2 regions of the Lysinibacillus sp. Ag94 genome follow, and region 2 is predicted to be linked to the other one. Evidence: predicted binding sites of a transcription regulator. Region 2 holds the regulator's gene; the other holds the start of a gene.
The links. The regulator LexA, encoded in region 2, represses DNA repair genes until DNA is damaged. The targets are predictions, from matches to a motif close to CGAACATATGTTCG.

Region 1: the regulator LexA is predicted to act here: its motif matches at 2,511-2,524, upstream of ruvA (Holliday junction branch migration protein RuvA).

Annotation. Positions count from the first base shown of each region.
Region 1 is NZ_CP096780.1:3,349,440-3,360,231, reverse strand. It holds gene MY533_RS15565 (transcription repressor NadR) at 1-412, opposite strand, end outside; gene MY533_RS22240 (LysM peptidoglycan-binding domain-containing protein) at 553-1,584, shown strand; gene MY533_RS15555 (phosphotransferase) at 1,655-2,452, shown strand; gene ruvA (Holliday junction branch migration protein RuvA) at 2,568-3,188, shown strand; gene ruvB (Holliday junction branch migration DNA helicase RuvB) at 3,207-4,211, shown strand; gene queA (tRNA preQ1(34) S-adenosylmethionine ribosyltransferase-isomerase QueA) at 4,229-5,272, shown strand; gene tgt (tRNA guanosine(34) transglycosylase Tgt) at 5,326-6,471, shown strand; gene yajC (preprotein translocase subunit YajC) at 6,639-6,899, shown strand; gene MY533_RS15525 (DUF421 domain-containing protein) at 7,320-7,955, shown strand; gene MY533_RS15520 (putative polysaccharide biosynthesis protein) at 7,952-9,469, opposite strand; gene MY533_RS15515 (post-transcriptional regulator) at 9,563-9,871, shown strand; gene secDF (protein translocase subunit SecDF) at 10,217-10,792, shown strand, end outside.
Region 2 is NZ_CP096780.1:1,227,025-1,237,816, forward strand. It holds gene pilM (type IV pilus biogenesis protein PilM) at 1-459, shown strand, start outside; gene MY533_RS05420 (PilN domain-containing protein) at 459-1,058, shown strand; gene MY533_RS05425 (potassium transporter) at 1,055-1,780, shown strand; gene MY533_RS05430 (prepilin peptidase) at 1,839-2,591, shown strand; gene MY533_RS05435 (gamma-glutamyl-gamma-aminobutyrate hydrolase family protein) at 2,655-3,377, shown strand; gene lexA (transcriptional repressor LexA) at 3,553-4,170, opposite strand; gene MY533_RS05445 (cell division suppressor protein YneA) at 4,333-4,644, shown strand; gene MY533_RS05450 (YneB family resolvase-like protein) at 4,641-5,318, shown strand; gene MY533_RS05455 (DJ-1/PfpI family protein) at 5,464-5,856, opposite strand; gene MY533_RS05460 (GNAT family N-acetyltransferase) at 6,044-6,556, opposite strand; gene MY533_RS05465 (DUF3021 domain-containing protein) at 6,591-7,016, opposite strand; gene MY533_RS05470 (LytTR family DNA-binding domain-containing protein) at 7,022-7,453, opposite strand; gene MY533_RS05475 (CPBP family intramembrane glutamic endopeptidase) at 7,730-8,347, shown strand; gene MY533_RS05480 (DUF896 domain-containing protein) at 8,532-8,765, shown strand; gene tkt (transketolase) at 9,056-10,792, shown strand, end outside.

The sequences.
Region 1 (10,792 bases), 2.1 Mb from region 2:
TTGCCTGTGTTTCATTGACGCGTTGAATAAATTGTTTTACCTCATGACGGTTAGAAACCATAATGGATGCGGTAATTTCCCCATAAATTGGGTGTTCAACAATAACGTTTTTTACTGTACCACCGCAATCAACTATTGTAATAAGTTCATCTTCTGCATCCTCGGCAGTGTGGAAGCAAGGAATTGTACGTTCAACAGTTTGCTGTAATTGTTCCTGATGCATATAAAGATATCCTTGGCTAGTTGCAATAATAGGTTCATTTCTAGCCTTTAATAATGTCATATCATTGACAATGACTTGTCTAGAAACATTAGCGAATTTAGCTAGGTCCGTCCCTGTTATAGGTGCTGCGCTTTTTTTTAGTTGTGCTAGGAGTTGCAGTCGGCGTTCTTCGCCTAACATTTTTTTCATAAGAGATCACCTCTGCTTGTAATAAAGGAAGCAGTTTTCCTTAAAACTAGTGTACCATGAAGCATTTCCAACTGCGTGAAATTTTTGTATCCAAATGAAACATTGAACATATGATACGAAGAGAGGAAGGGAGGAAAAAATTGCGTATTCATATTGTCCAAAAGGGAGACACGTTGTGGAAGATTGCGAAAGAGTACGGAGTTTCGTTTGAAGATTTAAAGCGGCTGAATGCCCATCTTGCTAATCCAGATTATATTGTACCGGGCATGGAAATTATCCTACCTGAAAAAATACACAAAGAACCACATAGAGAACATCATCGAGAAACGGATTGGGGAATGCATAGGGAAGGACATAGAGAAGGACATAGAGAGGGGGGACATAGGGAAGGCCAGAGAGAATCCCATAGGGAGGGGCATAAGGAGCACATGCACAAAGAGCATATGCACAAGGAGTCACCTACAAGGCATGTTAAAGAAAAAGAGGTGCAAAGACCAACGCCACCACCAATTATTGTACCACCGCCACCAATGCCAGAACCACAGATGATTCCAATTCCTTATCCAATGCCAATGCCGATGCCTCAGCCAGCGCCTGTTGAGCTTAGCTGGAATCAAAACGTTGTCATGCCAAGTGTAGAGCAAAATGTTTCTCCAATTCAAATACAACCACAGCCCGTAGCCCAACCGGAGGCACCACCACCAGCACCAATGCCGCAACCGATTTTTATCATGCCGCAAATGCCTGCAGTACCACATTGTGCAAGCTGCCATCAGCCAGTGCATCATCATATGTATTGGCCGATGCCAATGCCGATGCCAATCCCAATGGAACCGCAAGTTGAGGCGTATACAATGCCAGAGCAACCATCATGTGAAACGGGATGCGAAAAAGTTGCTGGGGCGGGAGATTTCTTAGAATCTAGTACATCTCCATTCTTCCCTATGAGCCCTGAATATCAGCAAATGCCGGAAATGGAACAGCCATGTGGTTGTCATGCTCAACCAGCCATGATGCCGACGTGGCAAATGGACCAATGTTACTGTCCACCGCCATGTCCACCACCATGCCCAATGCCATGTCCATCACATTGCCATATGCCACATTCTTCGGTAGGACCATGGATGTCACCGCATTTTTCTCCAGGCGGGATGACGCCTTATCGATGGTGAAAAAGCGTATATCATTGAAGAAGTAAAGCCTAATATTTGGAAGTATAAATATCAATCTAAAAATTATTTTGTGAAACGAGCAAAGCAGATAGAAATAGCGGAAAAGGTAAGGGTTATACATCGACGACTTGGACATTTGGAGCCCTCGCTAATCTTACCTTTAATGAAAAGTGAAGATGAGTATTTAATCGTGCAAGATTGGCAAGAAGGAAGTCATAGTGCTAATTTTGCACATCTAAAGGATCGGAAGGAATCACTAAAACTCTTAAATACATTACATGATACACATAAAAAAATTGCTTGGCAGCGAGTGCCAGGTTTGCACACCTATTCACAGCTTTTAAAATGGCAAATGCGTCATATGCGTTTTAAAAGCAGACGGAATGAATTTCGTGCATTTTTAACAAAAGAAGAAATCAATCAAATTTTACATTATAGTGAGAAATCGTTACAGCTAATCGCTCAGGAAGATGTACCCGAAAAAGAAATAACGCTTTTACATGGAGATGTCGTCCATCATAATTTTTTATGGTGCTCAGATGGGGAATTACGTTTAATTGATTTTGATTTGGCTCACCTTGGGGAAGCAGATGATGAATATATTTTATGGTTACATCGTGTATTGCCTGCCGTAGATTATGACCTTGGTAAAATATTTGCTGAGCTACCAGAGTTGAAACGATTAGATAAAAAAAAGCTACATCGTTTAAAATATCCAAATGAGCTATTACGTGAATGGCTTTTTGCAGTGGATTTACCATTAAATCAACAACTGTTATTTTTAGATTATTTAGTGCCATTTACAAAACGGGCTCTCACATATTGGCCAAAACTGTGGTACGATATTGATAAAATGATAAAGAAATGACCGTCTTTTGGCGGTCATTTTTGTTATGTGAACGACTACTTGTGTTATTTCTTATAGTCGAGCATTCGTTCGTAATATGCTATAATCGAAGACGATGATTGTGAGGGAATATAGAATGTATGATTATTTAAAAGGACAAGTAAAGCGTATAACTCCTGAGTATATCGTCCTTGAGCAACAAGGGATTGGCTGGCAGCTAAATACACCAAATCCATTTGCGTTCCGGACATCGGCTCTTGAACAACAAATTTTTGTTCACTTGCATGTACGTGAGGATGCACAAGTGTTATATGGCTTTCCAAATTTAGATCAGCGAGAACTGTTTCGTAAACTTATTTTAGTGTCAGGAATTGGACCGAAGGGTGCACTTGCTATTTTAGCTACTGGGAACCCGCAACAGGTTATCAGTGCCATTGAACGAGAAGATGAATCATTTTTAGTAAAGTTTCCTGGTGTGGGTAAGAAAACGGCACGTCAAATGATTTTAGATTTAAAAGGTAAACTTGGCGGATTGTTGGAGACTATCGAGCTACCAAGTACAGAAGATGAGCTACCGTTATTTGGTGTGAATCCATATAAACATGAGCTTGAAGAAGCTATTCTTGCCTTAATGGCACTTGGTTATTCTGAAAAAGAATTAGAAAAAATACGTCCACAGCTCGAAGAAAACGACAAGCTTGAAACAACAGATGCATTTATGAAACAAGCTTTACAATTGCTATTAAAGTTAAAATAGTGAAAGGGGGGGAAGTACATGCCTGAACGTATGATTGCTAGTGAGGCAGGTAGCTATGATGAACAGTTTGAATTATCTTTACGGCCACAAAGATTAGCACAATATATTGGTCAACATAAGGTCAAGGAGAATTTACAAATTTTCATTGAAGCAGCAAAGCTTCGTCAGGAAAGTTTAGATCATGTGCTGCTATATGGACCGCCTGGACTTGGTAAAACTACATTAGCTGCTGTTATTGCTAATGAAATGAATGTCAATGTGCGCATGACTAGCGGCCCTGCGATCGAACGTCCTGGAGATTTAGCAGCTATTTTAAGCTCACTGGAACCAGGGGACGTGCTATTTATCGATGAAATTCATCGCCTGCCTCGTGCTATAGAAGAGGTGCTTTATCCTGCGATGGAGGATTTTTGTTTAGATATTGTCGTTGGTAAAGGCCCCGAAGCGCGTTCTGTTCGACTTGATTTACCACCATTTACACTCGTCGGTGCAACAACAAGAGCTGGCGCATTATCAGCACCTTTAAGAGATCGCTTTGGCGTGTTGTTGAGGTTAGAGTATTATGATAATACGTCACTTGCAGAAATTGTTGTACGTAGTGCGCATTTATTTGATGTTGAGATTGAGCAAGTAGCAGCACTTGAAATGGCGACACGCTCACGTGGTACACCCCGTATTGCTAACCGTTTGCTAAAACGAGTGCGAGATTATGCACAGGTGCTCGGAGATGGTATGATAACGGAGGGACTTGCTAAGCAAGCGCTCGAGCTATTACAAGTCGATCCTAGAGGGCTTGACCATATTGATCATAAACTTGTGACCAATATGATTGAGCGCTTCCGTGGTGGCCCTGTAGGCTTAGATACGCTGGCAGCATCTATAGGCGAGGAACGAGTAACGATAGAAGATGTGTATGAGCCATATTTGATGCAAATTGGCTTTATACAGCGTACGCCACGTGGACGTGTGGCAACACATTCAGCCTACGAACATTTTGGATATGAATATCCCCAACAAACCTAGAAGAAGGAAGTATTTTCATGCGTGTAGAAGATTTTGATTTTGAATTGCCAGAAGAGCTTATTGCACAAACACCACTTTTGGACCGTACAGCTAGTCGTTTAATGGTAGTGACGCCAGGCTCGAAAAATGTAGAGCATCATCATTTTGCTCATATTTTAGATGAACTACAAGCAGGAGACTGCCTTGTGTTAAATGATACAAGGGTCTTACCAGCGCGTTTAATGGGTGTTAAAGAGGAAACGGGTGCTCATATAGAAGTACTGCTATTAAAGCAAATGGCAGGTACGGATGAATGGGAAACACTTGTTAAACCAGCCAAACGTGTAAAAGTCGGCACAGTTGTAACATTTGGAGATGGCTTACTGACAGCTACTTGTACAGGAGAGCTTGAGCATGGTGGGCGTACATTTGAGTTTAAATATAATGGGATTTTTTATGAGATTTTAGAGCAACTTGGTGAGATGCCACTACCTCCATATATTCGTGAAAAATTAGAGGACAAGGATCGTTACCAAACCGTTTATGCAAAAGAGCGTGGCTCAGCTGCAGCACCAACTGCAGGCTTGCATTTTACAGAAGAATTATTAGAGCAAGTAAAAGCAAAAGGGGTCGAAGTTGTATTTATCACTTTACATGTGGGACTTGGAACTTTCCGTCCTGTAAGCGTAGATTCAATTGAAAATCACGAAATGCATGCTGAATTTTATAGTGTAACGGAAGAAACCGCATCTATCATAAATCGAGTAAAAAGTAATGGTGGAAAAGTGATTGCTGTTGGTACTACCTCTACGCGTACACTAGAAACTATCGGCTCTAAATATAAAGGCGAAGTGCGAGCAGAACAAGGTTGGACGTCTATTTTCATTTATCCGGGATATGAATTTACTATTGTAGATGGTCTCATCACAAACTTCCATTTACCAAAGTCTACCCTTGTAATGCTTGTTAGTACGCTTGCAACAAGAGAAACCATTTTAAGTGCATATCATCAAGCTGTAGAAGAAAAGTATCGTTTCTTTAGCTTTGGTGATGCTATGTTTATTCGTCCAAAGGGAGAATAAAGAAAAAATCGGAGTACTGTTTTTACTTTAGATAAGAGAGGAATTTTTATAATATGACACAACCAGCAATTCGTTATGAGCTACTTCATACTTGTAAGCAAACAGGAGCACGCCTTGGCATCGTGCATACACCACATGGCTCTTTTGAAACGCCAGCTTTTATGCCTGTTGGTACACAAGCAACTGTTAAAACAATGTCACCTGAGGAATTAAAGGACATGAATGCAGGTATTATTCTGTCAAATACGTATCATTTATGGCTACGACCAGGTAATGATATTGTTAAAGAAGCGGGTGGCTTGCATAAATTTATGAACTGGGATCGCCCGATTTTAACAGATTCAGGTGGTTTCCAAGTGTTCTCACTTAGTCAATTCCGTAAAATCGAAGAAGAAGGAGTTCATTTCCGCAATCATTTGAATGGGGACAAATTGTTTTTAAGCCCAGAAAAGGCGATGGAAATTCAAAATGATTTAGGCTCAGATATTATGATGGCTTTTGATGAATGTCCGCCTTACCCTGCGACATATGACTATATGCTGCAATCAGTAGACCGTACAACTCGTTGGGCTAAACGTTGTAAAGAGGCACATAAACGTCCAGAAGACCAAGGGCTATTCGGAATTATTCAAGGGGGAGAATTCGAGGAGTTACGTCGTCGTTCTGCGGAAGCATTAGTAGAGCTAGATTTCCCAGGTTATGCAATTGGGGGGCTATCTGTTGGTGAGCCTAAGGATGTTATGAACCGAGTATTAGAGTTTACAACACCATTAATGCCAACGAATAAACCACGTTATTTAATGGGTGTCGGATCACCTGACTCATTAATCGATGGTGCTATTCGTGGTATTGATATGTTTGACTGTGTATTACCAACACGTATTGCCCGTAATGGCACATTAATGACATCTGAAGGTCGTTTAGTTGTTAAAAATGCAAAATATGCACGTGATTTCGGACCAATCGATCCTAACTGCGATTGCTATACATGTAAAAACTATTCACGCGCATATATTCGTCATCTAATCCGTACAGAAGAAACGTTTGGTATCCGTTTAACGACTTATCATAACTTACACTTCCTGTTGAAGCTAATGGAACAAGTACGTGAGGCAATACGTGAGGACCGTCTGGGTGATTTCCGAGAAGAATTTTTCGAGAAATACGGCTTTAATGGACCAAACGCGAAGAACTTCTAATATTAGTAAAAAGACATGTAAATTTGTGTGAAATGTGAATAATTCTAGCAAAAAAATGTCTATCTTAGAAAAAATATTAGTAATGTAGAAAAATTTTGGGCTTGTCCGTCGCTTTTTTATGGTGGAATAGTCTATACTAAATAAGAATTGGAAAGGGGGCAAGAATCATGGAACAATATTCTGGCTTAATCATGATTTTAATCATGTTCGTTGCAATGTGGTTTATTTTAATCCGCCCTGCTAAAAAGAGACAGCAGGAAACACAAAATATGCAGAGTAATTTGCAACGTGGAGATAAAGTTATTACAATCGGTGGCTTACATGGTGAGATTGACTCAATTGAGGACACAACTATAACATTAAAAATCGCAGACAATGTGCGCGTAAAATTTGATCGTCAGGCAATCGGACGTATTGTAAATAACTAATATGTATCTTCATTCAGTAGAAATGTCCGCATCTTAAAATGAGATGAATACGGTAGAGATTTCTTTGCCGTGGGCAAACCAAAACCTACTGAAATAAAGAAACTCAGTCTAAGAACGTCACGTCTTGTGGCAAGTTATTTGTGCGACAGCGACAGAACACCGACTGAGTAACCAACATCACGTTGGTCTAAAGCCTATGGTGGATGTCACGGATTTTCAAAGGAATGTATTGTGCCTGCACAATTCAAAATTCAGGCCAATTACGCCAAGGCGAAATTAATCTTAAAGGCGTTGTCCAAAAAGTGGACAACGCCTTACACTATATGTAAAGCTTTGTCAAAATGCAGAATTCATTTTTGACAAGGCTTTTTTGTATAAAAAGTAACGTATACGGTCACCTTATAAATTGGGGGTGACTGCATGGAAGAATATTTTACGATTATTTTTAGAACATGCTTTTTATATGTGTTTATCCTAGTAATTTTTCGTTTAATGGGTAAACGTGAGGTCGGCGAATTGTCTGTAATAGATTTAGTCGTATCCATTTTAATGGCTGAGGTTGCTGCATTTGCACTTGATGATTTCGAAAGTCCTTTATTTAAAGTAATTTTACCCATCATCATATTGTTTTTCATTCAAATAATAACGGCATATATTTCACTCAAAAATAAAAGATTCCGTGACCTAGTTGATGGTGATCCAGTATTGCTTATAAGGGATGGTGTCATTTTAGAAAGTGAAATGCGCAAGCAACGCTATAATTTAGATGATTTGTGTCAACAATTACGCGAAAACGGAAATGCTTCCGTTACAGATATTGCTTATGCCTATCTAGAGCCCTCCGGCAATTTGTCCGTATACCAAAAAGATGAAAAGGCATTTGTTTACCCACTTATTATCGACGGTGATATTCAGGATAGGCATTTAAAGGTCTTGCATAAAGATACTGATTGGTTAATGGCAGAGCTTGCTAAAAATAATATTACAGATAGTAACACTGTATTTTTTTGTGTTTGGGAGGAAGATCGGCTTCATATCCAGCTGAAAGAATCTTAAACTTTCTTGGCCAGCTTACGAAGGTAGCGCAAATCAGTTATGCGCAACTGATTGGTAAATAGTAAGAAAGTAAATAGTAAAAATAAGGTTACACAGCTACTTAAAATAAAGGGCAGTGGCATTATTTGCATCAGGAAATACTGAGTAACACAAACAGCAATAAAGCAGCTATATGGCACTACAAACATTCTAAAGCCAGCACGCAAATTTTTGCGCTGTCTTACTGTTGCGATATGCAAGAATGAAGTTAATAAAACGCCAAAGCCAATTGCTACAACGGCACCTTTTTCTTGTATTCCAGGCTGAGAAGCAAGTACGAACATAACAAAAAGTTTACCAAGACCTCCATAAATGGAGTTCATCATTGCTGCACGAGCCTCACCGATTGCTTGTAAAATAGAATTCAATGGACTCTGTATATAATAAAAATAAAAAATGGGGGCCAATATTTTCACATACCCACGATTTTCTTGTAAGTGAAAGAGCTTCATAGCTAAGTCGTCTCCATGAACGAAAAAGTACGTTGCAGCCACACAGCCCACTAAGGATGATAGTCGTAATGATACAGAAATGCGTTCCTGTAGAAGCGGTATATGTTGGCGTGCAACGGCATCACTAACAGCCGGTATAAGGACAATCGAAAGTGCAGCAGATACAAAGGCTGGGAATAATAATAGTGGGACTAGTACACCCGAAATAACCCCATATAAAATGGTTGCTGCGGAGGCCGTCAATCCAGCCATTGTTAAGGCCTTTAAAAAAATGATTGGCTCTAAAAACCAAGTAAAAGATCCAAATAGCCTGCTTCCTGCAGAAGGAAGGGCAATCCGTAACATCGGGGAGGCAGGATAAGCCTCGATTTTGTTTTTCCGTGTCAATAATCTTTTCTTTGAGACAATATAATGCATCCACAAATACAAGAAAGCAACAACTTCAGCTAGAAGCGTAATACCCATAGCAGTGGCGGCTGTAACGGCAGCGTTATCATAGGCAGCGACAAACGGCAGTGTAAATGTGATGAAGCTAATGCGAATAATTTGTTCAATCATTTGAGCCCAAGCTGTTGGTGTAATTTTCGCAATACCCTGTAAATAAGCGCGCAATAATCCAGAACCAACTGACACTGGTACAGCAAAGAGTGCAATCCAAAGCGTGAATGTTGTTTGTTCATTATGTAAAAGAGTAGTCGATATATATGGTATAGTAAGTGCAACAATCGGCATAAAGATGATCATTCCAATAAATGACCAAAGTGTAGCCGTACGCATAACACCATAGATGCCTTCGCGTTTGTTTTTTGCTAGTAACTCTGCTACAATTTTTGCCACAGCGATAGGTAGTCCAAGTTGAATGAGTGAGATGAAGAAAATGAACGCCGGATAGACGGTCATATAAATGCCGACTGCCTCTTCACCAGCGATACGCATAAACTGCATTCTATAAAAGAAGCCAAAGAGTTTCGATAAAAAAATTACGAACATTAAAAATAGTGTACCCCGTACAAAAGAACTCATGCCATCCGTCCCTTCTCAAGCCACAAAAATTCATTTACACTATTTGTATGCAGACATGTCTTACGATACAACTTTGATTGGAGATGATTCAAAATGAGTATGCAGTATGAGCAACTATTTGAAAAAATTCGTCCTGCAATTGATAGTAAGATGGAAGAGTTTAAACATTATCAATACGATGCGATTACAGCAGAAGAGCTATGGCGTTTCTGTATAGAAAAAAAATGGCGCAAAAAAAATATTGAACAATTACGTATACATGAAATTATCTCCACTATTTTTTCAGTATCACCATCCGATATCGTATCATTTAATCAAGTAGAATTTTTACAAAGTAATGATTGGTTTACAGAATTAAATACGGAAGAGTTAAAAATGCTACTTGGTCCGGTTAAAACTTAAGAAGAAAGTGTGAAATTTGTCAAATAATAAAAGAATACTAAAAGTGTTGAATTGACACCAAGCGCAACGTGTTTCATAATGAGTGTGTTGCGCTTTTTTTATTTGTATAAGTATATTTATTCAAAAACCTCCTAATAATTCTTTTGTAAATTTGGAGGATTACACCTATACAAATACAGGGATAAATTTGCGCGTTATGAACGATTGAAATAAGTAGAGCAACCTTTGAAGCACAGGCAACATTATTCTAAAGGAAAAGGAGGAATAAACGTTTCAAAAGGACTTGCTATTATACTTGTTTGTAGTGTAAGGACTTGCCTTACACAATTCGAGGAGGATTTATAAATGAAACTAAAAAGTCGTATAGTTGCATTCGTACTACTAATGGTTATTTTTACAGCAACCATCGGTACGACTGTAGGCGGCGTCTTAAAGGACATTAAGCTAGGTCTTGACTTACAGGGCGGGTTTGAGGTTCTTTATGAGGTGAAAGAATTACACAAGGGAGAAGAAATTACACAGGGTGTTTTGTCGGCAACAGCAACAGCGCTTAGCCAACGTATAAATGCTATCGGAGTAAGTGAACCGAGCATTCAGGTTGAAGACAAAAATCGAATTCGTGTGCAATTAGCGGGTGTTGAAGACCAAGAATCAGCACGTAAATTATTGTCTACAACTGCAAATTTAACATTCCGTGATGTCGATGACAATATATTGCTGGATGGTAATGACTTAAAGCCAGGTGGCGCTAAGGATTCTTTTGACCAGCAAAATCGTCCAATTGTTTCCCTAACATTAAAAGATGCGAAGAAATTTGCTGATGTAACTAGTAAAATTGCTGCTAAACCAGCAGGTCAAAATTTACTCGTTGTATGGTTAGACTTTGAAGAAGGTGTTGATTCGTATAAAGCTGAATCACAA
Region 2 (10,792 bases):
TTGCAGCTAATAAAGGATGATCGAACTTATTTAATAGCGGATTGGTCAATCAATGAATTATCGATAAGTATTTTTTCATTTGGGCAACTGGAGTTTTTACGATACCAATCATTTGATACAGATTTATCGAAATGGGAGCCTAAAGAGATGGAAGAGCATCGTTTTTCGTATCATTTAGAAGCCGAAGATGAATATCGTATGATTCTTACCGATCAAATGCTTGAAATCGATCGTATTATGAATTTTTTTAAGTTTTCCTTACATAAAGGTGAGAAAAGTGTAGATGAGATGATCATTTTAGGAGATAATCCACTACTTTCAACCGTTAAAGAGTTTTTAGAAAATAATTTTTCGATACCGATTATTATGTTAAATGATTCAATCATTCAAAAATCCTTCCCTCAATTTTCAGAGCAATTTGCAAGCTTAATAGGACTTGCATTAAAGGAGGTTAACTGATGGTACCAGACATTAACCTCTTGCCGAATTTGGAAAAGAAGCATTCAACGCCTACTTTAATATATGTAGTATCTATTATTTTTATTGGTATGATAATAGGATATATGATTTTCTTGTTTTTCCAAGCAAAAAGTGATCTTACAAAATTAAATGCGCAGGAAGTAGAGCTTTCATCGCAACGCGAACAACTTCAAATAGAGTTAGATAGTAAGCAAAATGCGAATAAAGGCTCATTGGAGCAATCCGTACAATTTGTGGAAAAAGTATCCTATCCTGTGACACCTTTAATGGATGAAACGCAAGTATTATTACCAGAGCAAACGTATTTAAGGAACTATGTATTTGGTGAGAAAAATGTTGAAATTACGGCTGATTTTGAAACGATGTCAGCTATATCATCTTATTTAGAAAAGCTAACTGCAAGCCCTTATTTCAATGATATACAGGTCGATACTATTTCTAATTTTGATGTTGCTATTGCTATTGAGAACCAAGAGGAAAAAAGTGCTAAGAACAAGTTTAAGGAAGTACCACGTTATTCGGCAACTATTACATTAGGAATTGATTTTAAATTTCTCGCTGGAGGTAGAGAATCATGACAAGTAGTAAAAATTCAACGATTCTTATCTTAACAGCTTTAATTGCAGCCATTTTATTTGCGCTTTATTACTATATAGTAACACCTAAATTAGAAGAAGTGGATGCGAAAGAAAGCTCGAATATCGCGCTTCAACAAGAAGTATCTACAATTCAGGAGCAGATTGCTTTAATTGAAAAGAACGGTAAATCTAATCGTACAAGTAACTTAACATTACGTAAAAAAGTACCTCAAACTCGAGCGATTGACGAAGTAATTCGAAATATTGAAGAGATTGAAGTGGTGACAGGCACGCGGATAGAAGGTATGGACTTTAATAATTATGATTCGCTCGTAATGGAGTCAGCTATTACAGATCCTAACTCGTCAAATACTGAGGAACAGGCTGATACACAGCAATCTGCAGCTGAAGCGGATGAACAAGCTGTTGCTAAAAATGATGAAACACCTGAAGTGAAAGATAAAATACCAACTGCTACTCTCAATAAAGATTCCTTACCGAAGGAATTAAAACTCGTAACATTTGATATTGAAGTTGTCGCATTGGATAATAAAGCTATGGTTGAGTTTATAAAAGAAATTGAAAAAATTGATCGTGTGATGAAAATTGATGCGATCGATTTCACATTAACTGGTGAAGAAGCGAAATTCAAGGAAGACGCTGATACAACCTTAAAAGCAACTATACAAGTAACGACGTTTTATTATGAAGGACAACAATAATCTAGATGGCGCGCATACTTAAGTGTATGGGCGTCTATTAGTATAGGAGGACATAAAAATGGAAATCGCTTATACCATTACAGTTTTACTATTTGGGCTCGTTCTTGGCTCATTTTTTAATGTAGTTGGCTTACGTGTGCCTATGAAGGAGTCCATTGTGCGCCCACCCTCGCATTGTACTTCTTGTAAGAGACAGTTGACGGCGCTTGATTTGGTGCCTGTTTTGTCTTATTTATTTTTAGGTGGAAAATGCCGTAGCTGTGGGCAAAAAATTTCTTGGATTTATCCACTGATGGAACTTATTACAGGCCTATTATTTGCTTTTGCTTATTGGCAATTAGGCTTTAGTGCAGAATTATTTGTGGCGCTATTATTAATTTCATTAGTAGTCATTATTGTTGTATCGGATTTTGCGTATATGCTTATTCCCGATAAGGTGCTATTATTCTTTTTACCATTGCTAGTTTTTGGACGCGTGATCTCTCCGTTGTCTCCTTGGTGGGACAGTATAGTTGGTGCTGTCGTAGGTTTTGGCATATTATATTGTATAGCTGTTCTATCAAGAGGTGGAATGGGTGGTGGCGATATTAAATTATTCTTTTTACTTGGTCTCGTACTCGGGACAATACATACCATTTTGACGCTTTTTGTAGCGGCAGTAATTGGCATGATTGTTGGCATCGTTGTATTAAAGATACGTGGACAGGGAAGGAAAACGCCTATACCATTCGGACCTTCTATTGCTCTCGCAGCTATTATCATCTATTTCTATGGGGATGCGTTGATGAATTGGTATCTTGGGTTTTGGTAAGTAATCATTGACGGATTCTTTCATAGGCAGTGAATGCAAGCTAAAGATCATGGAGGGGATAGGATGAAACCAATTATCGGAATAACGGCTTTTGCGGAGGATGATTTGTCCTCAAGATTAAATGCTGCTTATAGCAAAAGTATAATGGAAGCAGGGGGAGTTCCACTAATAATTCCAATTGGTGTTGAAGAGGATGTAGCACAAATTTTATCGTTGACGGACGGATTATTACTATCCGGTGGCTATGATGTACATCCATTCCTCTTTGACGCAGAACCTACACCTAAATTAGGGAAGGTTCATCCTGAACGAGATGCAGTGGAGCTTGCTTTAATTAATGCAGCCTCTATTCGGAAAATGCCGATTCTTGGAATTTGTCGAGGGCTTCAAATCCTAAATGTTGCATTTGGAGGCACAGTCTATCAGGATATTGAAAGTGAGTATCATAGTAAAAAATTAATAAAGCATGTGCAACAAGCAGCAAGAGGTGTTACAACACATTATGTTAACCTATCACCTGATACATTATTAAAAACGATTATTGAGGAAGAAAAAATTGCTGTGAATTCATTTCATCATCAGGCAATAAACGTAGTAGCAGAAAAGCTGAAAGTGGTAGCAAAATCAAGTGATGGTATCGTTGAAGCGGTAGTGCATGATGATTTACCATTTTGTTTAGCAGTTCAATGGCATCCTGAAGAGTTAGCTATTGCAGGAGATGAAATATCAAAGAAACTATTTGCTGCATTTGTAAAGGCAAGTTTGAAATTTAAGGTAGAGGCATAAACTTTACTAAGATATCCTTGGTGATGAACATGAATACATTGCTAGGTATAAGGAATCCATTTTCAAGTGGGTTCTTTTTTAGTGATTAAAATAACACTCAAAAGATAAGAAAAAGAGGTATATGCCCATTTGTGAACATAATAACCTCCTTTTATACTTTAATATTGAGATACTTTTAATGTACACGACGATATAGACCTACAACATGCCCTAAAATAGAAACTTGATCTACGATAATTGGCTCCATTGTTGAGTTTTCAGGCTGTAAACGAAAATGACTTTTTTCCTTAAAGAAGCGCTTTACAGTTGCTTCATTCTCTTCAGTCATTGCTACGACAATATCACCATTATCAGCTGTTGCTTTTTGTTTAACAATAACTAGATCTCCGTCTAAAATGCCAGCTTCAATCATTGATTCACCCATAATTTCAAGCATAAATAATTGATCTTCACTTGTACCATAAATATCTGGGAGTGGGAAATATTCATCGATATTTTCAACAGCAGTTATTGGAGAACCTGCAGTAACCTTCCCAACTAATGGGACATGAATAACGTGTTGCTTTTGGATAGAATCCTCTGGCTCTAAAATTTCAATAGCACGTGGTTTAGTTGGATCGCGTCGAATCAAGCCTTTTTGTTCTAAACGAGCTAAATGCCCATGAACTGTTGAGCTTGAAGCAAGTCCAACTGCCTCCCCAATCTCACGTACAGATGGTGGATACCCCTTTGCTCGTACTTCTTCTTTAATGAACTCTAATATGGCCTCTTGTCTTTTCGAAACTTTTTTCATAATTGCTCACCTCTTTTTTTAATCATTTTACTAATTAGTAGTATAACAGAATGCGAACACTTAAGCAAACATAGGTTCGAAAAGTGTTTGACAAAAACGTTTGTTCGTATTAATATGAGAACATATATTCCGAACAAACATTCTAGAAAAGGGGTTTTAAACATGAACTGGTTAAAGAAAAATCCACATATTACAACTTTATTAGGAGCTTGTTTGCTTTTTGCGGCATACCTTTTTATAACAGATCCAGGCGATGTAACGTACACAGAAATTGAAATCGCACATGGTGATAGCTTATGGTCGTTAGCCGATCAATACCGTGGTAAAATGAAAACGGATGAATGGATTAAGCTTGTGAAAACAGAAAATGAATTATCGAACGCACAAATTATTGCAGGTAAATCCTTAGTGATTCCAGTAGTGGGTGACCCATCCCCTATAAATTCAATTGAAATTGCGAGAAACGACAAATGAAAATGAATCAACAATCGGCCGTTGTCTATTGCCGTGTGAGTACAGAAAAAGAGACACAAAGTTCCTCGTTAGAGCGTCAGCAGGAGGAGTTGATGCGCTATGCTAAAGAACAGGGCTACGAAGTTAAGCATGTTTTTAAGGACAAGCATAGTGGTTATGATGTGGAACGTGAAGGTTTACTAGAAATGCTTGATTTCATTAAAGAAAAAGAAATAGAAGCATTATTTGTACAGGATGAAACACGCTTAGGACGTGGAAATGCTCGAATGGCAGTATTGCATTTATTGCAGAAAACTGAAACTAATGTTTTTTCTATGCGAGACGAGGGACCTATACAATTAAATGAAATGGATACGATGCTCTTAGAAATTTTAGCAATCGTAGAGGAGTACCAGCGTAGAATCCATAATGCTAAAATACGACGTGGCATGCGTCGTGCCGTTGAAAATGGATATCGCCCTGAAAACAATTTATCTAACCGTGGAAATCCAAATGGTCAAGAACGTAAGGATGTTCCTATAGACGAAATTGTCAACCTACGTAATCGAGGCTTCACCTTTGAGGAAATCGCCATGACACTTAGAGGTTTAGGCTTTGAAGTAAGCAAAGCTACAGTCCATAGGAGATATCGGGAACATCAAGAGGGAAGCGGGCAAAATAAAGTAACGTATTAATCAGTGGGGTTTTTATCGTCCCGCTGATTTTTTAATTTTTAAAGGTTAAGTTCCAAAGTGACGGGTATACCCGATCAACAAATAGAATGAATAGTAAAAAAATAAGAGAAGTAGTGATTTCTACCTCTCTTTAGCGATTTTTTTGTTATGCCCTGTACCAATTTTCATCAAAAGAGAGCTGCAGGGCTTTACCCACAGTAATGCCAAATTGTATAAAACCTTTGCCTCTTGCAGTTATGATGTTGCCGTCTTGTACAACTAAGTCTTCAGAGAGATGACTAAGATCAAAGAAGCCCAGCTTATCCATACCTTCTGGAGATAATCCTACAGTATATTTTTTGTTCTTTAATACGCCTGCTTTTGCTAAAAGAGATGGCGTGCTAGAAATACTTGCAATGATAGCTCCTTTGGCATTTACATGACTAATAAAATCTATTAATTTTTGCTCATGTATTAATAAAGCTATATCCATACACCCTGGTAATATCAAGCTATCGATTTCGTCAAGATTAATATCACTTATTTGTGTATCTGCCATACAGGATAACCCAGATTCCCCTTTAATTTTTTCGCTGTTTAATCCAACAGTTATGACGGTTTATTTCCTTGCATTAATATAGATAATGCTACACTCAATTCATATTCACTAAATTGGGGATACAATAATACTGCGGTCTTTTTCATCTATATTTCTCCTCTAGAAATCGATAATCCCTAAAAGCATCTTATGCCCACTCTTCTTTTAAGACCGCATAGTAATATTCATCCCACCACTCATCTCCATTTGGTATGCATTTTTTAAAATAACCTTCGCGTCTCATGCCGATTTTCTCCATCACTCGATAGGATGGGATATTTTCTGGTTGGCATGTAGCAATAATTCTATGAAGTTGCATTTCTTTAAATCCGTAATTCAGCACAGCTTTTGCTGCTTCAGAGGCGTAGCCATTATTGTAATAGTTCGGATTCAATACCCAGCCAATTTCATATGTATGTTCACCAAAATATTGATGAAAAACAATATGACCAATGACAATATTGTCGCTTTTTAAAATAACAGGGAAGTATTTTGCCTGTTCACCGCTATTTTCAGATACGAACTTTTTAGCTTCTTCCTCATTAAAAACTCCCTCGGGAATATACTTCATTACATTTGGATTCGAAGTATATTCATAGACAGCTTGCCAATCTTGAATCTCAAATTCTCTTATTAAAAGTCTGTTCGTTTTGATAAACATTTCATTTTTCCTCATTTCACATTAGTTTTATTTTCTATTTATTTATCAGCTCATCAATCTTTTTATTCATTTTTTTCACTTCTGATTTGTTATATAAATAAAATAACACCCAAATTAGAGTAAATAGCAAAACACTAAAGAATAGCATTAACAAAGTTATTCCTATAGATGATGTGGGAAGCCAATTTAAAAATAGCGCAACAACAATAAAAGTACCTAAAGAAATTGCAAAATGGATAGCTGTTTGTAGTAAAAATGTTAAACGTTCTACTTGATAAATGTACGATGGTAATACACAAGCGAGTCCTACAATAATTGAACCAAGGGATTGTTGTATAAAGCCAGCCGTAATAGCTTCGAAAAAAATATCTCCAAAAATCCATGAACCGAAAAGATTAATAAAAACAAAAACTGTACAGCCCATACTTACACCAAACGCTACATTTTTAAAAAAATGCACCTAACTTAAACCCCCAAACGCTTTTTAAATTGCTTTCGATAATTACGAGTAATTACTTCATTAATTCCTAAAACTAGCTCAATTTCCATTGTTCCGTTAAATGAAGCTTCGATATTTTTAACTTTTGTTAGATTTATAATTGCAGATTTAGAAATCCGTATAAAATTATTCCCTAGTCGCTTCTCTAATTCATATAAAGGTTTATTCAATATGAGACGATTATTATCTTCATTATATAAAGCTAATTCTCTTCCTTCAGTTCGAATAACAATAATTGAATTTGGATCAATGATATATGTTTTATTATTTGCTAGCCCTGTTAAAATTTGTTCTTCTTTCTCTTTTTGTAATAAAGAAATAGCAGCTTGTATCGTAGGAGTAAGTTTTGCTGTACAAATTGTTACATGTGGCTCTTTATACTCTGAATCTATTTTCACCTCTATTTTCAGCTTTATCACCTCTCAAGAAAATTATAGCATATTCAGCGTTTTGGAAAATGCAGGTTATTATTCGAAAAAGGCATCTTACACAATCATAACAACATGTTACTCCAAACGTATTGTTGGGGTACATTTCGTTCGTTATATTGAGTTTAGGTAAATTAAAAGCTTTTAATATATTGCAAATGAAATAGAGATCTAAACAATATAGGGATATGAATTTTTTGAGTAATTGACTATTTAAGAATTTATTATTAGGAGGTTAGGGCTAATATGAATGAAATAACTACTTCAAGTGATAGAACTAAAACTGGTTGGATATTAGTAAGTATTGCAACTATGCTAACAGCTAGTATAATTTTTTGGTTCTATAATAATCCTGAAGGTTTTATTGAAAATGGAATTGGCTTTAGGACGGATGTATTTTCGAATATATTTATTTGGACTTTTACACTATTTATCATAACGGGATACGTTACATACACACTCAGTGCTATACCTTTTGTAAGAGCTCATTTATTTACTATTTCTTGGCTTAAAGTAATTGGAATATGGGCTGCCGTTGTGACAGGAATAGTAGAAGAAGTTGTTTTCAGACATATACTTATGGAATACCTATTAACAATTGCATTTTCAGACGTAGCACAAATATTTATTTCAGGGATACTCTTTGGAATTGCTCACGGTATGTGGGTACTTTTAAAAGGGGATTGGAAATTTGCATTACCTGCTATTATAAGTACAACAATATTAGGGAGTCTTCTCGCAACGCTTTATATTGTAGCTGGACGAAGTACCTTTGCACCAATAGTAGCTCATATTTTAATTAATATGTTTATTGAACCATGGCTAATGTTATCTGCTGTTTCTGGAAAATGGGCTAGTAAATAAAGAACAAATTATATTTGCTAATTGTCCTTAACCTGCAAGCTGAGTGAAGTTTCTAGAAATTCCTTTATACTAAATTCAAGAATAAAGTGATACTTGAAAGGTTGGTATAACTGCATTTCAAGGGGATACATGCTATACTTTACATACCATATTCATTAAGATATGTATTGAAAGGTGTGTAATTATGTTATCAAAAGAAAAAATTAACCGAATCAATGAACTTTCTGCTAAGGCTAAAAGTGGTACATTAACAGAGGCAGAAGCTAAGGAACGATCAGCGCTTCGTAAAGAATATCTAGATACATTTAGATCAACGATGCGAGATACAATTGAAAACGTAAAAGTAGTAGATGCTGAAGGAAATGATGTAACACCAGAAAAAGTTAAACAAGCGAAAAAAAATAAATTTCTCAATTAATATGACACATTTAGGTCAATAACGCCTCAGCGTAATTGTGACTGGATTTTGAAATTGAGCTTAGGCTTGCGCGATGCAGGTCAGTTAGCCGTTTTCGTAGGATGTGAAGCTAACTCCTTATCCGTGACATCCCGCCGGAGGTATTATTATTGTGTGTGGGATTTTTCGCTGAATAAAGATAAAGTATGTTATAAATCTTTAATAGTATAACAAAACCATTGTTTTCTGAAGCAATGTTGACTAAACTGTATAAGAACAATATATAGGACGAGAAAGGATGTCACAAAATAATGACTCAACATGCGGATCAACTAGCGATTAATGCTATCCGAACTTTGTCAATTGATGCAATTGAAAAAGCAAACTCAGGTCACCCAGGTTTACCGATGGGGGCTGCGCCAATGGCTTATACGCTTTGGACAAAACAACTTCACCATAATCCGGCTAACCCAAAATGGTTTAACCGTGACCGTTTTGTACTTTCAGCAGGTCATGGCTCTATGCTTTTATATAGCCTACTTCATCTAGGTGGCTACGGCTTACCAATGGAAGAAATTCAAAACTTCCGTCAATGGGATTCATTAACTCCAGGACATCCTGAATATGGTCATACTGTTGGGGTAGAGGCAACAACAGGTCCTCTAGGTCAAGGTATTGCTATGACAGTTGGTATGGCAATGGCTGAACGCCATTTAGCAGCTACTTACAATAAACCAGGACATGACATCGTTGATCACTATACATTTGCACTTTGTGGCGATGGCGATTTAATGGAAGGTGTAGCGGCTGAAGCTATCTCTTTAGCAGGTCACTTAAAACTTGAAAAGTTAATCGTTTTATACGATTCAAACGATATTTCTTTAGATGGTGATTTAGAAAAATCATTCTCAGAAAATGTTCAAAAACGTTTCGAATCTTATGGCTGGAACTATTTAAAAGTTGCAGATGGTACAGATGTTGACGCAATTAACGCAGCAATCGAAGAAGCTAAAAAATCAACTGACAAGCCAACACTTATTGAAGTGAAAACTGTTATTGGTTTTGGTTCACCAAACAAATCTGGTAAAGCTGCTTCTCACGGTGCACCGCTTGGTCAAGATGAAGTTGTTTTAACGAAAGCATCTTATGAATGGGCACACGAGCCATTCCAAATTCCTGCTGAAGTATATGACACATTTGCAGCAGCAGCTAATGTTCAAGGGGCACAGCCCGAAGAAGCTTGGAATGCTAAGTTTGAAGCATATAAGCAAGAGTTCCCAGAATTAGCAGCGCAATTTGAAAAGGCAATGAATGGTCAACTACCAGAGGATTTTGCTTCAGAATTACCAGTTTATGAAGTAGGTAAATCAGTAGCTACTCGTTCTTCTTCTGGAGATGCAATCAATGCAATTGCAAAGAAAACGCCATCATTCTTCGGTGGTTCAGCTGACCTTGCTGGCTCAAATAAAACGACGATGAAAGATGCTGGAGATTTCTCTGCAGACGATTATGCTGGCCGTAATATTTGGTTCGGTGTACGTGAGTTTGCAATGGGTGCTGCTATGAACGGCATGGCACTTCACGGTGGTCTTAACGTATTTGGTGGTACATTCTTCGTATTCTCTGATTATGTTCGTCCAGCTGTACGACTTTCTGCATTAATGGGTCTTCCTGTTACTTATGTATTTACACATGACTCAATTGCTGTAGGGGAAGATGGTCCAACACATGAACCAATCGAACACCTTGCATCTTTACGTGCAATGCCGAATTTATCTGTTGTTCGCCCAGCTGATGCAAATGAATCAGCCGTTGCATGGGAGCTAGCAGTAGCATCTGAAAAAACACCAACTGTTTTAGTATTGTCTCGTCAAAACTTACCTGTTCTTGACGCATCTATTGATACAGTACGTGAAGGTGTTACTAAAGGTGCTTATACAGTGTCTCCTGCTACAAAAGAAGTGGCAGATGCCATTTTAATTGCAACAGGCTCAGAAGTTTCACTTGCAATCGAAGCACAAAAAGCATTAAAAGCTGATGGTGTAGAT